One region of the Mesorhizobium sp. LjNodule214 genome, then DNA from elsewhere that is predicted to be linked to it. Evidence: riboswitches for the same ligand, from Rfam matches in the RefSeq annotation. Region 1 holds a riboswitch; each other region holds the start of a gene.
What was found. A riboswitch is a leader RNA that binds a small molecule or an ion and turns the genes downstream of it on or off. The one in region 1 is predicted to bind S-adenosylmethionine.
Positions count from the first base shown of each region.

Region 2: it holds a riboswitch for S-adenosylmethionine, as region 1 does, so the genes downstream of both, ACSQ3Z_RS15130 (hypothetical protein) here and metX (homoserine O-acetyltransferase MetX) in region 1, are expected to answer to the same signal.
Region 3: it holds a riboswitch for S-adenosylmethionine, as region 1 does, so the genes downstream of both, ACSQ3Z_RS07985 (O-succinylhomoserine sulfhydrylase) here and metX (homoserine O-acetyltransferase MetX) in region 1, are expected to answer to the same signal.

Region 1 is NZ_CAXUPE020000002.1:2,271,735-2,276,008, reverse strand. It holds gene metW (methionine biosynthesis protein MetW) at 1-493, opposite strand, end outside; gene metX (homoserine O-acetyltransferase MetX) at 552-1,721, opposite strand; SAM riboswitch at 1,798-1,875, opposite strand; gene hisC (histidinol-phosphate transaminase) at 2,011-3,120, shown strand; gene ACSQ3Z_RS24695 (prephenate/arogenate dehydrogenase family protein) at 3,127-4,062, shown strand; gene ACSQ3Z_RS24690 (sugar kinase) at 4,066-4,274, opposite strand, start outside.
Region 2 is NZ_CAXUPE020000002.1:252,541-256,814, forward strand. It holds gene ACSQ3Z_RS15110 (peroxiredoxin-like family protein) at 144-818, shown strand; partial or broken gene ACSQ3Z_RS15115 (sensor histidine kinase) at 719-1,129, shown strand; gene ACSQ3Z_RS15120 (response regulator transcription factor) at 1,132-1,803, shown strand; partial or broken gene ACSQ3Z_RS15125 (response regulator transcription factor) at 1,909-2,245, shown strand; gene ACSQ3Z_RS15130 (hypothetical protein) at 2,556-2,816, opposite strand; SAM-I-IV-variant riboswitch at 2,880-2,978, opposite strand; gene ACSQ3Z_RS15135 (adenylate/guanylate cyclase domain-containing protein) at 3,559-4,274, shown strand, end outside.
Region 3 is NZ_CAXUPE020000001.1:1,661,508-1,665,781, reverse strand. It holds gene araD1 (AraD1 family protein) at 1-238, shown strand, start outside; gene ACSQ3Z_RS07995 (ABC transporter substrate-binding protein) at 300-1,073, opposite strand; gene ACSQ3Z_RS07990 (2'-deoxycytidine 5'-triphosphate deaminase) at 1,170-2,264, opposite strand; SAM riboswitch at 2,408-2,485, shown strand; gene ACSQ3Z_RS07985 (O-succinylhomoserine sulfhydrylase) at 2,542-3,729, shown strand; gene ACSQ3Z_RS07980 (ceramide glucosyltransferase) at 3,769-4,274, opposite strand, start outside.

The DNA of each region.
Region 1 (4,274 bases):
GCTCCTCGACCAGATTGACGAAGTCGCGGATGGTGCAGAAATGGATGTTGGGTGTGTCGTACCAGGAATAGGGCAGGTCCTTGGTCACCGGCATCCGTCCCTTGACAAACAGCGACAGCCGCACCCGCCAGTGGCCGAAATTGGGGAAGGAGACGATGGCGCGGTTGCCGATCCTTAGCAGTTCGTCGAGCACCAGCTTAGGGTTGCGGGTGGCCTGCAGGGTCTGCGACAGGACGACGAAATCAAAACCCTTGTCGGGATAGAATTCGAGGTCCGTGTCGGCGTCGCCCTGGATGACGCTTAGGCCGCGCGCCACGCATTCGTTGACGCCGCGCTGCGACAATTCCAGGCCGCGGCCGTCGACGTGCTTGGTCGCCTGCAGCAGTTCGAGCAGCAGGCCGTCGCCGGAGCCGACGTCCAGCACCCGCGACCGCGGCGGGATGAGACCGGCGACGACTTCAAGGTCGACGCGCTGGGCGCGGTTGACGCTCATGGCTTCGCCTCCTGCCTGGCGCATGGTCCCGGTCCGAAAAGTCTGCTACTTTTCGGGGTCATGCGCTAAGCCCTCTGGCCCGGGCGGCCGAGCCGATGAAGCCGTTGATGGCGGCGAACAGTTCCGGTTCCTCGAGCAGGAAGGCATCGTGGCCGCGGTCGGTGTCGATCTCGACGAAGGAGACGGAGGCGCCGGCGGCGTTCAGCGCATGCACGATCGAGCGGCTCTCTTCGGTCGGGAACAGCCAGTCGCTGGTGAAGGACACCAGGCAGAAGCGGGTCTTGGTGCCGGCAAAGGCATCGGCCAGCCGGCCGCCATGGTCGGCGGCGAGGTCGAAGTAATCCATGGAACGGGTCATGTAGAGATAGGAGTTGGCGTCGAAGCGATCGACGAAGGTCATGCCCTGATGGCGCAGGTAGCTCTCGATCTGGAAGTCGGCGTCGAAGCCGAACGTCAGCGCCTCGCGGTCCTGCAGATTGCGGCCGAACTTGCGGTGAAGTGCCGCTTCCGACAGATAGGTGATGTGGGCGGCCATGCGCGCCACCGCCAGGCCCTTTTCCGGGCGCTTGCCATGCTCGAAATATTTGCCGCCATGCCAGTCCGGGTCGGCCATGACGGCTTGCCGGCCGACCTCATGGAAGGCGATGTTCTGCGAGGAATGGCGGGCGCCGGTGGCGATCGGCAACGCAGAGAAGACGCGCTCCGGATAGGTCGAGGCCCATTCCAGCACCTGCATGCCGCCCATCGAGCCGCCGAGCACGCAGAACAGTTTTTCGATGCCGAAATGGTCGACCAGCATAAGCTGCGCTCGCACCATGTCGCGGATGGTGATGATCGGCAGGTCGAGCCCGTAGGGCTTGCCGGTGGCCGGATTGGTCGAGGCGGGGCCGGTGGACCCGAGACAGCCGCCGATGACGTTGGAACAGATGACGAAGAAACGGTTGGTGTCGATGATCCTGCCGGGGCCGATCAGCGCCTCCCACCAGCCCGGCTTGCCGGTCACCGGATTGGTGCTGGCAACGTGCTGGTCGCCGGTCAGCGCATGGCAGACGAGGATGGCGTTGGAGCGGGCATCGTTCAGCGTGCCATAGGTCTGGTAGGCGATCTGGAACGGCGACAAAAGCGTGCCGGCGTCGAGCTTCAGCGGCTTGTCGGCGCCGAAACGCAACACCGGGCTCGACGGTGCGTCGATCTCGTTGTTGGTTTTTCCAGGGCGCGGAGCGGCCATTGTCTCTCTCTTGCATTACGCATCGTCCGGCCGGCGGCGGACAACAAAAAACCGGCAATGCCCTCGCAAAGCCGGTTACAGGATGCAAACGGCCCTTTAGCGAGTTGTTTAACGTGGCTGCAAGCCGACCGGCCAAATCACCACGGAACTGTCACATTCTTCTAGAACTCGCGCGCCTTGCCGTCAACGGCCGGTCGCTCGCGCCACTGCCGGCTCTCGACATTCCGGGCCACGGCTAGTATTTCCGCTGCGGCTTCCGGCGGAAGAATTCTCGATGGATTTGTTAGACATGAACAAGAGACCGGATCAGGCACGGCCAACGCCCCGCGCGGGCATCATGGATATCGACGCCTATGTGCCCGGCAAGAGCACGGCGCCGGCCGGTGTCGCCAAGGTCTACAAATTGTCGTCGAACGAGAACCCGCTCGGCCCGTCGCCGAAGGCGATCGAGGCCGCGCGCGAGGTCGCGGCAAAACTCGATATCTATCCCGACGGCACCGCCAGGCGGCTGCGCGAGGCGATCGCCGAGGTGCACGGGCTGAATGCGGCAAACATCATCTGTTCCAACGGCTCCGACGAGATATTGGGCCTGCTGGCGCAGACCTATCTGGCGCCTGGCGATGAAGCGATTTTTACCGAACACGCCTTCATGGTCTACAAGATCTACATCCAGTCGGCCGGTGCGACGCCGGTCGCTGTCAAGGAGACCGACGAGCGCGCCGACATCGATGCGATACTGGCCGCCGTGACGCCGCGCACCAAGATCGTGTTTCTCGCCAATCCCAACAATCCGACCGGCACCTATGTGCCGTTCCAGGAGGTGCGCCGCCTGCATGCGAGGCTGCCGAAAAACGTGCTTCTGGTGCTCGATGCGGCTTACGCAGAATATGTCCGCCGCAACGACTATGAAGCCGGCATCGAGTTGGTCGGCGGAACCGAGAACGTGGTCATGACCCGCACCTTCTCCAAGCTCGGCCTTGGCGGGGCGCGGATCGGCTGGATGTATGGTCCGATGCACGTCGTCGACGCGATCAACCGCATTCGCGGCCCCTTCAACGTCAACGCCACGGCGATCGAGGCCGGGATCGCCGCCATCCGCGACCGCGCCCATGTCGAGCGCAGCGTGGTGCACAACGAGACCTGGCTGACCTGGTTGACTGAGGAATTGACAAAGCTGGGCCTCAGGGTAACGCCGAGCGTCGGCAATTTCCTGCTGATCCACTTTCTCGACGACAAGAAGCATTCGGCGGCGGCTGCCGACGACTACCTTACTGCGCGCGGCTTCATTTTGCGGCGCGTTTCCGGTTACGGCTTTCCCAATGCGCTGCGCATGAGCATCGGCACCGAAGAAGCCAATCGCGGCGTCATCGACGCCCTCACGACATTCCTGAAAAGCTAGAACACCATGACATCACCGCTGTTCGAAAAGATCGCGCTGGTCGGCATCGGCCTGATCGGCTCGTCGCTGGCCCGCGTCATCCGCCGCGAGGGCCTCGCTCGCCATGTCGCCATCTCGACGCGCAGCGAAACGACGCTGGGGCGGGCCAGGGAACTTGGGCTGGGGGATTCCTACACCACCGATGCGAAGGAAGCGGTGCGCGATGCCGATCTGATCATCGTTTCGGTGCCGGTCGGCTCCTCCGGCGCGGTCGCGGAAGAAATCGCGCCGGCGCTGAAGAAGGGCGCCATCCTCACCGATGTCGGCTCGACCAAGGCCTCCGTCATCGCGCAGATGCAGCCGCATGTGCCGGAGAGCGTGCATTTCATACCCGGCCATCCGCTGGCCGGCACGGAAAAATCGGGGCCGGATGCCGGCTTCGCCGACCTCTTCGACAATCGCTGGTGCATCTTCACGCCGCTGCCGGGCACCGATCCGGAGGCGCTGGAGCGGCTGTCGGAATTCTGGCGGCGTTGCGGCTCCAACATCGACACAATGGACCCGCAGCATCACGATATGACTTTGGCCATCGTCTCGCATCTGCCTCATATCATCGCCTACAACATCGTCGGCACCGCCGACGATTTGCAGTCGGTGACCAAGTCCGAAGTCATCAAATATTCGGCTTCCGGTTTTCGCGACTTCACCCGTCTCGCCGCTTCCGACCCGACCATGTGGCGCGACGTCTGCCTGCATAACAAGGATGCGATCCTCGAAATGCTGGCGCGATTCTCGGAGGATCTCGCCTCGCTGCAGCGGGCGATCCGCTGGGGCGACGGCGAAAAGCTGTTCGACCTGTTCACCCGCACGCGTGCCGTGCGCCGCTCGATCATTGAGGCCGGCCAGGACATCGACGTGCCGGACTTCGGCCGGCAAGCCGTCGAGCATCCGGCCAAGGGGTAGGTCTCACGCCTCCAAATTTGCCGGCCAGTGGGCCGCCATCATGGCCAGCGTCTCGGCCCGGTCCGGCGCGCCCAGCCGGCCGCCGAAGCGCAGGCATTTGAGCGCGGCGGCAGCACTGGCAAAGCGCAAGGCCTGCTCGGGAGGCATGGCCTCCGCGAGGCCGACGGCAAAGGCGCCGTGAAATACATCGCCGGCGGCAAGTGTGTCCACCG
Region 2 (4,274 bases), 2.0 Mb from region 1:
ACACTAAGGTAGCGCCGCAACGTCCGCCATCTCTGTGCTACATTGCAATTTCAACAGCACAGGAAGTATGTGCCGAACACGGGCTGGAGCCGGAAGTAGCGCCGCGCTTTCGTTGCTGGATTGACCCGCGAGGAGGATCAAGCATGTCTGACCGCGCCGACGTAGGCCCTCTGCAACTGGGCGAAACGGCGCCCAATTTCGTGCTCGACGCGATTACTCGCGAGGGCAAGATAGCTATCGACGATTTCCGCGGCGAGAAGCCAGTGCTGGTCGGACTGTATCGAGGTCTCCATTGTCCTTTTTGCAGGCGTCATATCGCGACGGTTTCGCTGCTCACACCAGCCCTTAACGCAAAGGGCATCGAAACCCTCACGGTGGTGAACACGCCCATCGAACGGGCACGCCTTTATCTCCGTTATCATCCGATGCCGGCTCTGCTCGCGGCGTCTGATCCTGAGCGGGCTTCACACCGCGCCTTTGGGCTCCCCAATATGCAGATCACCGAGGGCGAGAGCGTATGGCCGCACAAGGTCTCAATGAGCGATGTGAAGGCGATGCGGGTCAACGTGCCGGGCGAAATGCCTGAGCCGATGGATCCGTTTGCCACGCTCGAATATCTGAACAAAAAAGACAATTACGATATCACTGAAGCGGACCAGCAAATGATGGCGACCGGCGTGGGCCAGCTCATGGGTCAGTTCCTGCTCGACCGCAACGGCGTCGTTCGGTGGACGTTCGCGTCGTTGTCAGCGCCGAAAAACCGGGCCATCGACTACCGGTCAGGGCCGACAGGGTTCATCTTCAGCAAGTCATTCTGAACCTGGCAACCAATGCGATGGACGCCATGACTGATGCCTCTACCATCGATCGCAAGCTGACGTTTCACGCCGCGCTGCATGATGACGCGAAGGTAGAGCTGTCGATTTCCGACACTGGGCACGGCATTCCGAAAAACCGCCTCGACAGTGTGTTCGATGCGTTCTACACGACCAAATCCACTGGCACCGGGCTTGGGCTCTCAATCGCCCGCGCCATCGTGGAAACCTACGGCGGAAAGATCTGGGCGGACAATCGTGCCGGTGGCGGCGCCGTATTCCGTTTCGTCCTGCCACTCGCCCAAGCTGCCTGACCATGGAACCGATCATCCACATCATCGATGACGACGCGTCGTTTCGAACGGCGCTCGGTCGGATCGTCGAAGTTTCGGGCTATCGGGCCAACTGCTACGAGTCGGGCGAGGATTTCCTGGCTCGGGTGCCTGAATCCGAAGCCGGATGCATCCTGCTGGATCTGCGTATGCCCGGGCTCAGCGGCCCGGAGCTGCAGGAAAGGCTCGCGCAGGCGGTGCCGCTGCTTCCCATCGTCTTTTTGACGGGCCAAGGCACCATCGCAGCCAGCGTCCAGGCGATGAAGGCAGGCGCCGATGATTTTCTGGAGAAACCCGTCTCGTCGAAAATCTTGCGAGCGGCGATCGAGCGCGCGCTGGTGCAGAACGAGAAGCGGCGCGCCGGACACGATCAGATTCAGGTGCTTCAGGCCAAGGTGTCAAATCTTACGCCCCGCGAAATCCAGGTTTTCGACTTTGTTGTTCGCGGCAAGCGGAACAAGCAGGTTGCGTATGACTTGAACACATCCGAGCGAACGATCAAGGCGCACCGGCACAGCATCATGGAAAAGCTAAGCGTGACCTCGCTGGCCGAGATGGTGTCTATCGCCGAGCGACTAGGGCGCATCGAGCCAACGCCCATAGTCCCAAATCCAACGCCCGATTCTTCACCAAAGGCCAATATCCAGCGACATTAACTCGGCTCACAATCCCGTTCGAAACGCTCATGCCCGTCAGCCCTTCGAGGAACGAATTTGGAAAGCCCGCCATGGACAGTGGCTGTCGTGGAAGATGATCCGAGCATGCGAAGAAGCATCGAACGGTTGCTATACGCACACGGTTACAAAACCATGGGGTAACGATTCGGCAGAAAGATTTCTCGAACGCGATGCTTCCAGCACTATAGCTTGCCTGGTGCTCGACATTCATCTTGGCAATATGTCCGGCATCCAATTGCGCCATTGGCTAACCGATTCAGGCTCTAGCTTACCGGTTATCTTCATCACTGCCGTCGACGACGACACTCTTGAAGCGCAGGCGCTTGCAGCAGGCTGCCTTGCATATCTGCACAAACCATTCGCAGCCAAGCTTTTGCTTTCTGCTATCGCCAAAGCCCTCGCGGGACCATCAGACGCGTAAGTGAGTTTTCTGTTCGATGTCGTCCGGCAAGGCCCGATCTTGGGGCTACTGTCCGCTTCAGAAGCTTGCAGTTGGTGCGCCACAATCCTCCGAAACGAGCGCGGTATTGGGAGGCCGCTTTGGGTCAACTCAGGACATCGGATCCTGGAGATTTAACGTCCGCTATCGTTCTTCCCTGCACCACAAGCGGACCTACTGCTCCCGGCCCGAATCGGACGTTCGTTGACAACCGGTACTGACCTAAGTGGGCATTCGCAGCGGGCTTGGACTTTGCGAAGCTTGATCGGCCTTCCGCGTCAACCCGCAGCAGTCAACCCCGTATCATGGAGTGCAAGATGGCCTGCATGTGCTCTTCCAGGTCGAGCTCGCCTCGTGCCTCAACAGTCAACAGGTACTCGGCCTTGGCTCGGCGGTCGTCCCGGCTGATCGCAGGATAGGAACAGATGTCCAGCAATGCTTCCTGTTCAACTCGGTCTGCCATCTTGCGGTCGTGCCAGCTGCTGCCCGCTCGATGAACTGCTCGATGGAGCGCGGCATAGGCGGTCACATGGGTTGCGATCATCGCCTGCAATTCGCGCGAAGTACCCTCCCCTTCATGAAAATGCCCTCCATCGTTTCGCACGCATCTGGAGGGCTGGCGACCTACTGTTGCCCCGTTCAGGGCCACATCGTCTTCACCACCGTTGCCGGTCAGGCTGGTTGGCGGGGCCGAAGCCCTCTCTGGATGCACAGATCAGTTTAACAAAAACGATTGCACTTCGGCAAGTTTTCTCCTCGTGGTTGAAGTTTGGGGGGTGTGAGATCGAGCAGATTTGAGGCTCCACAAACCACCCCCACCCCGCTACAGGACAAACCCCGGAGGCGGGTGCCGGCGACCGGCCGTCCCGGCGGCGGCGATCTCACCCGCTGGCGTTCTAGTCTAGAGTCAAACTCTACCAACTGGCTGCCGCCGATGGCCGAGGTGAATGGGAAGTTGCCGTTCGGCTCAACAGCCAGAACGGGCACGTTGCGCCAACTACCAAGCCACTACTCGGACGTCGCGTTCTTGGGCCGAGAGCAGTAGGTCCGCTTGTAGCTAGGGAGTGACGATAGCGGACGTTCAACCTCCAAGGTCTGATGTCGTGAGCTGACCCTAAAATAGCCCTCCGGCAGCACCCGCGATCGGACCATAAACCACGCCATGTGAGGAATGGCCAAAGCGACGTGGTAAGTTGATCTGTGCTGGCGCCGGCACTGCACGCTCGCATCCGAGGCAGGACTAGAATACGCTCGCCGCCCGGAGCTTCGACCTATGAAAGAGGCAGGACACAAGTATGGAGCGACGCCTCACCGCAATCCTTGCTGCCGACGTCGTCGGCTACAGCCGCCTCATGGGAGCCGACGAGGTTGGCACGCTCGCACAGCTGAGGAGGCTTCGCGCCGAAGTGATCGAGCCCAAGATCACAGAGTCGCACGGACGCATCGTCGGTTCCGCTGGCGACAGCCTTCTTGTCGAATTCGCCAGCGCAGTCCACGCGGTGCAGTGTGCGGTCGAAGCCCAGGAGGGATTGGCCGCTCACAATGCAAGTTTGCCCGAAGAAAAGCGCATGACTTTCCGCATGGGCGTGAATTTGGGCGACGTGATTGCAGAGGACGATACGATCTACGGTGATGGCGTGAACATCGCCGCGCGGATCGAGAAGCTTGCAGAACCTGGCAGCGTCTGCGTCGCGAGCAACGTCTACGAGCAGGTCAAAGGCAAACTAGACTACGCCTACACCGACCTCGGTAGCCATCAGGTCCACAACATCGTGGCGGCGGTGCGCGCCTATCGGGTCAGTCGAGCAAAACCCACTTCGGCATTCTCGACAAGGGATACGCTGACGCTTCCCGAAAAACCGTCCATCGCGGTCTTGCCATTCGACAACCTAAGTGGCGACCCCGAGCAGGGCTACTTCGCTGATGGCATGGTGGAGGAGATCATCACCGCGCTGTCCCGGACGCGCTGGCTGTTCGTCATCGCGCGCAACTCGAGCTTTACCTACAAGGG
Region 3 (4,274 bases), on a different contig from region 1:
GGCGAACATGTCGCACACCATCGCCAATCTCGAACACCACCATTTCAAATACTCGGCCTTCCGCCAGCCCGGCGACGTGCATGTGCACATGTTCGGCACGGCGACGCTGTCCTTCGCCGACGGCATCAGGACCGAAGCCGGCGATGTTTTCGAGATCGAAGCCGGTGACTTCGGCCTGCCGCTGCGCAACCCGCTCGAAATCGAAAAGCCGGTGAAGGTGGCGGTGAAGGCGCTGTAAAGCAGGCGATGACAGCGTGATCTCCCCCCTCCTTGTGGGGGAGATTGGCAGTTTCAACCTCTCAATAAATATCGAAGTCGAAATACTTGGCCTGGATCTTCTTGTAGGTGCCGTCGGCGACGATGGCGTCTATGGCCGCGTTGAGCTTGTCGCGCAGTGCGGTGTCGTCAAGGCGCACGGCGATGCCGGCTTCAGTCTCGGTGCCCTTGACGTCGCCGACCATCTTGCAGCAGCCGTCGCTCGCCTTCTTCATCCAGTCGACCAGCACAAACTTGTCCGAGATCACCGCGTCGAGGCGGCCGTTTTGCAGGTCGGTGATCGCCTCTTCCTGGGTCGGGTAGAGTTTGGCCTCGGCGCCGGCCTTGCCGTAGACGTCCTGGGCGAAATCGGCCTGGGTGGTCGATGCCTGGGCACCCACGGTCTTGCCGGCAAGGGCTGCCGGGTCGGTCGAGGTCAGCTCGCTGTCCTTCGGCGCGACCAGCGCAAGCGGCGTCGTATAGTATTTGTTGGTGAAGGCGACCTGCTTCTTGCGCTCCTCGGTGATGCTCATCGACGCGATAATGGCGTCGAATTTCTTGGCCTGCAGGGCGGGAATGATGCCGTCCCAGTCCTGGGTGACGATTTCGCATTCGACCTTCATCTGCGCGCACAACGCATCGGCGATGTCGATGTCGAAGCCGACGACCTTGCCGTCCGGAGTGATGGTGTTGAACGGCGGATAGGCGCCCTCGGTGCCGATCTTCAGTTTCTCCGCTGCCTGCACCGACATCGAACCGGCGCCGAGCGTCAGCATGGCAGCCGCGGCTGCCGACAGGATCCATCTCGAGATTTGCATGGTCTTCCCCTTTATTTCCGTCACCTTGACGGACCGAGGCACAGCCAAGCATGGCGCGCCCGGTCAGGCAAGCACGGTCTGGCGGTGGCGGAAAGATCAGCGCGCGGCGCGGAAATGCTTGGACAGTTTCAGGCCCTGCGCCTGGTAGTTCGAGCCGAGATCGGTGCCGTAAAGCGCCTGCGGCCGTTTCAGCATGTGCTCGTAGACCAGCCGCCCAACGATCTGGCCGTGATCGAGGATGAAGGGCACTTCATGGCTGCGCACTTCGAGCACCGCCCGGCTGCCGGTGCCGCCGGCCGCCGAATGGCCGAAGCCCGGATCGAAGAAGCCGGCATAATGGACGCGGAATTCGCCGACCAGCGGGTCGAAGGGCGTCATCTCGGCGGCGTAGAGCGGCGGCACATGCACCGCCTCGCGGGACACCAGGATGTAGAACTCGTCCGGATCGAGCACCAGTTCGCCGGCGCCGCTCTTGTAGAGCGGCTCCCAGAAATCGACGACATCCTGCGCGGCACGCTTGTCGACATCGATCAGGCCGGTGTGGTGCTTGCCGCGATAGCCTACCAGCCCGTCCTTGTCGCCGTCGAGATCGATGGACAGCGCAATGCCGCCGCCGGAAATGTTAGGCGGCTCGGTGGCCACCAGCATCTCGGCATGGTGCAGGTCGCGCAATTCATCTTCCGACAGCAGCGCGTTGCCAGTACGGAAACGGATCTGCGACAGCCGCGAGCCGGCGCGCACGACGATCGGGAAGGTGCGCGGGCTGACCTCGAGATAGAGTGGACCATGATAGCCGGCGGCGATCTTGTCGAACTCATGGCCGCGATCGGTCATCACGCGGGTGAAGATGTCGAGCCGCCCGGTCGAGCTCTTCGGGTTGGCCGAAGCGGAAATGTCGGCCGGCAAGGCCAGGCTTTCCAGCAGCGGCACGATGTAGACGCAGCCGGTTTCCAGCACAGCGCCCTCGGCGAGGCTGATCTCGTGCAGCTTCAGCCGCTCGAGCTTGTCGACGACCTGGTGGTTGGGACCGGGCAGGAAGGAGGCGCGCACGCGCCAGGCCTTGTCGCCGAGCCTCAGATCGAGGCTGGCCGGCTGGATTTGGTCGGCGTCGAGAGCGCGCGGCGATTTCAGCGCGCCCGACTGGAAAAGCGCGGAAATGTCCTGATCGGGAAGAATGCCTGTCTGCCGCAAAGGCTTGGCTCCGCTTCAAGGCCGGGCTTTTTTTCGCCGCAGGTTCTTGCCGCAAAACCGTCGAACACTTTTGCGGAACCTGCCTGGTACAAACCTCTTAATGAAGCCGGCAATTGACGCAAGCGCGGTGCGGGTCTAAAGGGTCGTTATCCCGTGGTGATTTGGCCGGTCGGCTTGCAGCCACGTTAAACAAGTCGCTAAAGGACCGTTGGCCGCAAGGCCGTATGGACCGGTTGCGACTTTCGCGGCCGGTTTTTTTTGTGTTTGGGACAGAGCAATGACCAAGAAGCGCGACTGGAAACCTCAGACGGCACTCGTGCATGGCGGGACCTTGCGTTCCGGCTTCGGCGAGACCTCCGAGGCGATGTACCTCACCCAGGGCTATGTCTACGAGACGGCACAGGCGGCGGAAGCCCGCTTCAAGGGCGAGGAACCGGGCTTCATCTATTCGCGCTATGCCAATCCCACCGTCGACATGTTCGAAAAGCGCATGTGCGCGCTGGAAGGCGCGGAAGACGCGCGCGCCACGGCCTCCGGCATGGCGGCGGTGACGGCTGCCCTTCTGTGCAGCGCCAGGGCCGGCGACCATATCGTGGCGGCACGCGCGCTGTTCGGCTCCTGCCGCTGGGTGGTCGAGACGCTGGCGCCGAAATACGGCATCGAGGCAACGCTGGTCGACGGCACCGATATCGCCAACTGGGAAAAGGCGGTCAGGCCGAACACCAAACTGTTCTTCCTCGAAAGCCCGACCAATCCGACGCTGGAAGTGGTCGACATCGCCGCCGTCGCTTCGCTGGCCAATTCGATCGGCGCCAGGCTGATCGTCGACAACGTCTTTGCCACGCCCTTGCAGCAGAAGCCCTTGCAGCTTGGCGCCCATATCGTCGTCTATTCGGCGACAAAACATATTGACGGCCAGGGCCGCTGCCTCGGCGGTGTCATCCTGTCGGACAAGAAGTGGATCGACGAGAATTTGCACGACTATTTCCGCCACACCGGCCCCAGCCTGTCGCCGTTCAATGCCTGGACGCTGCTCAAGGGCCTGGAGACGCTGCCGCTGCGCGTGCGCCAGCAGACGGAAAGTGCCGGCAAGATCGCCGACTTCCTTGCCGAGCGCCCAGAAATCGCCCGCGTCATCTATCCGGGCCGCGCCGACCATCCGCAGGCCGATATCGTCAAGAAGCAGATGACGGGCGGCTCGACGCTGATCTGTCTCGACGTCAAGGGCGGCAAGCAGGCGGCCTTCGCCTTCCAGAACGCGCTTGACATCGTGCTGATCTCCAACAATCTCGGCGACGCCAAGAGCCTGATAACCCATCCGGCGACGACGACGCACAAGAACCTCAGCGACGAGGCGCGCGCCGAGCTCGGTATCGGCCCGGGCACGCTCAGGCTTTCGGTCGGACTTGAGGATGCGGACGATCTGCTCGCCGATGTCGAACAGGCGCTGAAATCCGCCAAATAAAGGGTCCAGACTGCGATTGGACAAACGCCTGAGCGTTGCTCAGGCGCCCTCTTCCAGCTCGGTCATAGCCTTGGTGCGGATGGTCATCGCATTGCCGCGCCAGTCGACCGAGCCGCCGAGCCAGCCGCGCGCCCAGATCGCCGGCAGCATCAGGTCACGCACCATCATCGCCGGAATGGTACGTGGCGACAGATACCAGCCCTTGGCCCAAGCCAACGCGCATTCCGGCACATAGGCGAGCGCCAGAACGCAGAGCACGGTGAGCGACAGACTGATGCCGGCGCCGGCCGCTGCGACCAGCGCCAGTGCCAGCGGCACGGCCACGCCGGTCAGGATTTCGGGGGCGAAGAACAACGGGAAGGTGACGCGGCGCAGGCGCGCCCAGCGGGCCTGGCGCGACCATATGTCACCGAGATGGCGCTCCCCAAGCGGCTGCTCGAAGGGCGAAGCGACAAGATTGACGCGCAGCCCCAGCCCGTTGACCAGCTTGGTCGCGGCGGCGTCCTCGGCGATCTCGGCGGCAAGCGCGCGGATGCCGCCATTGG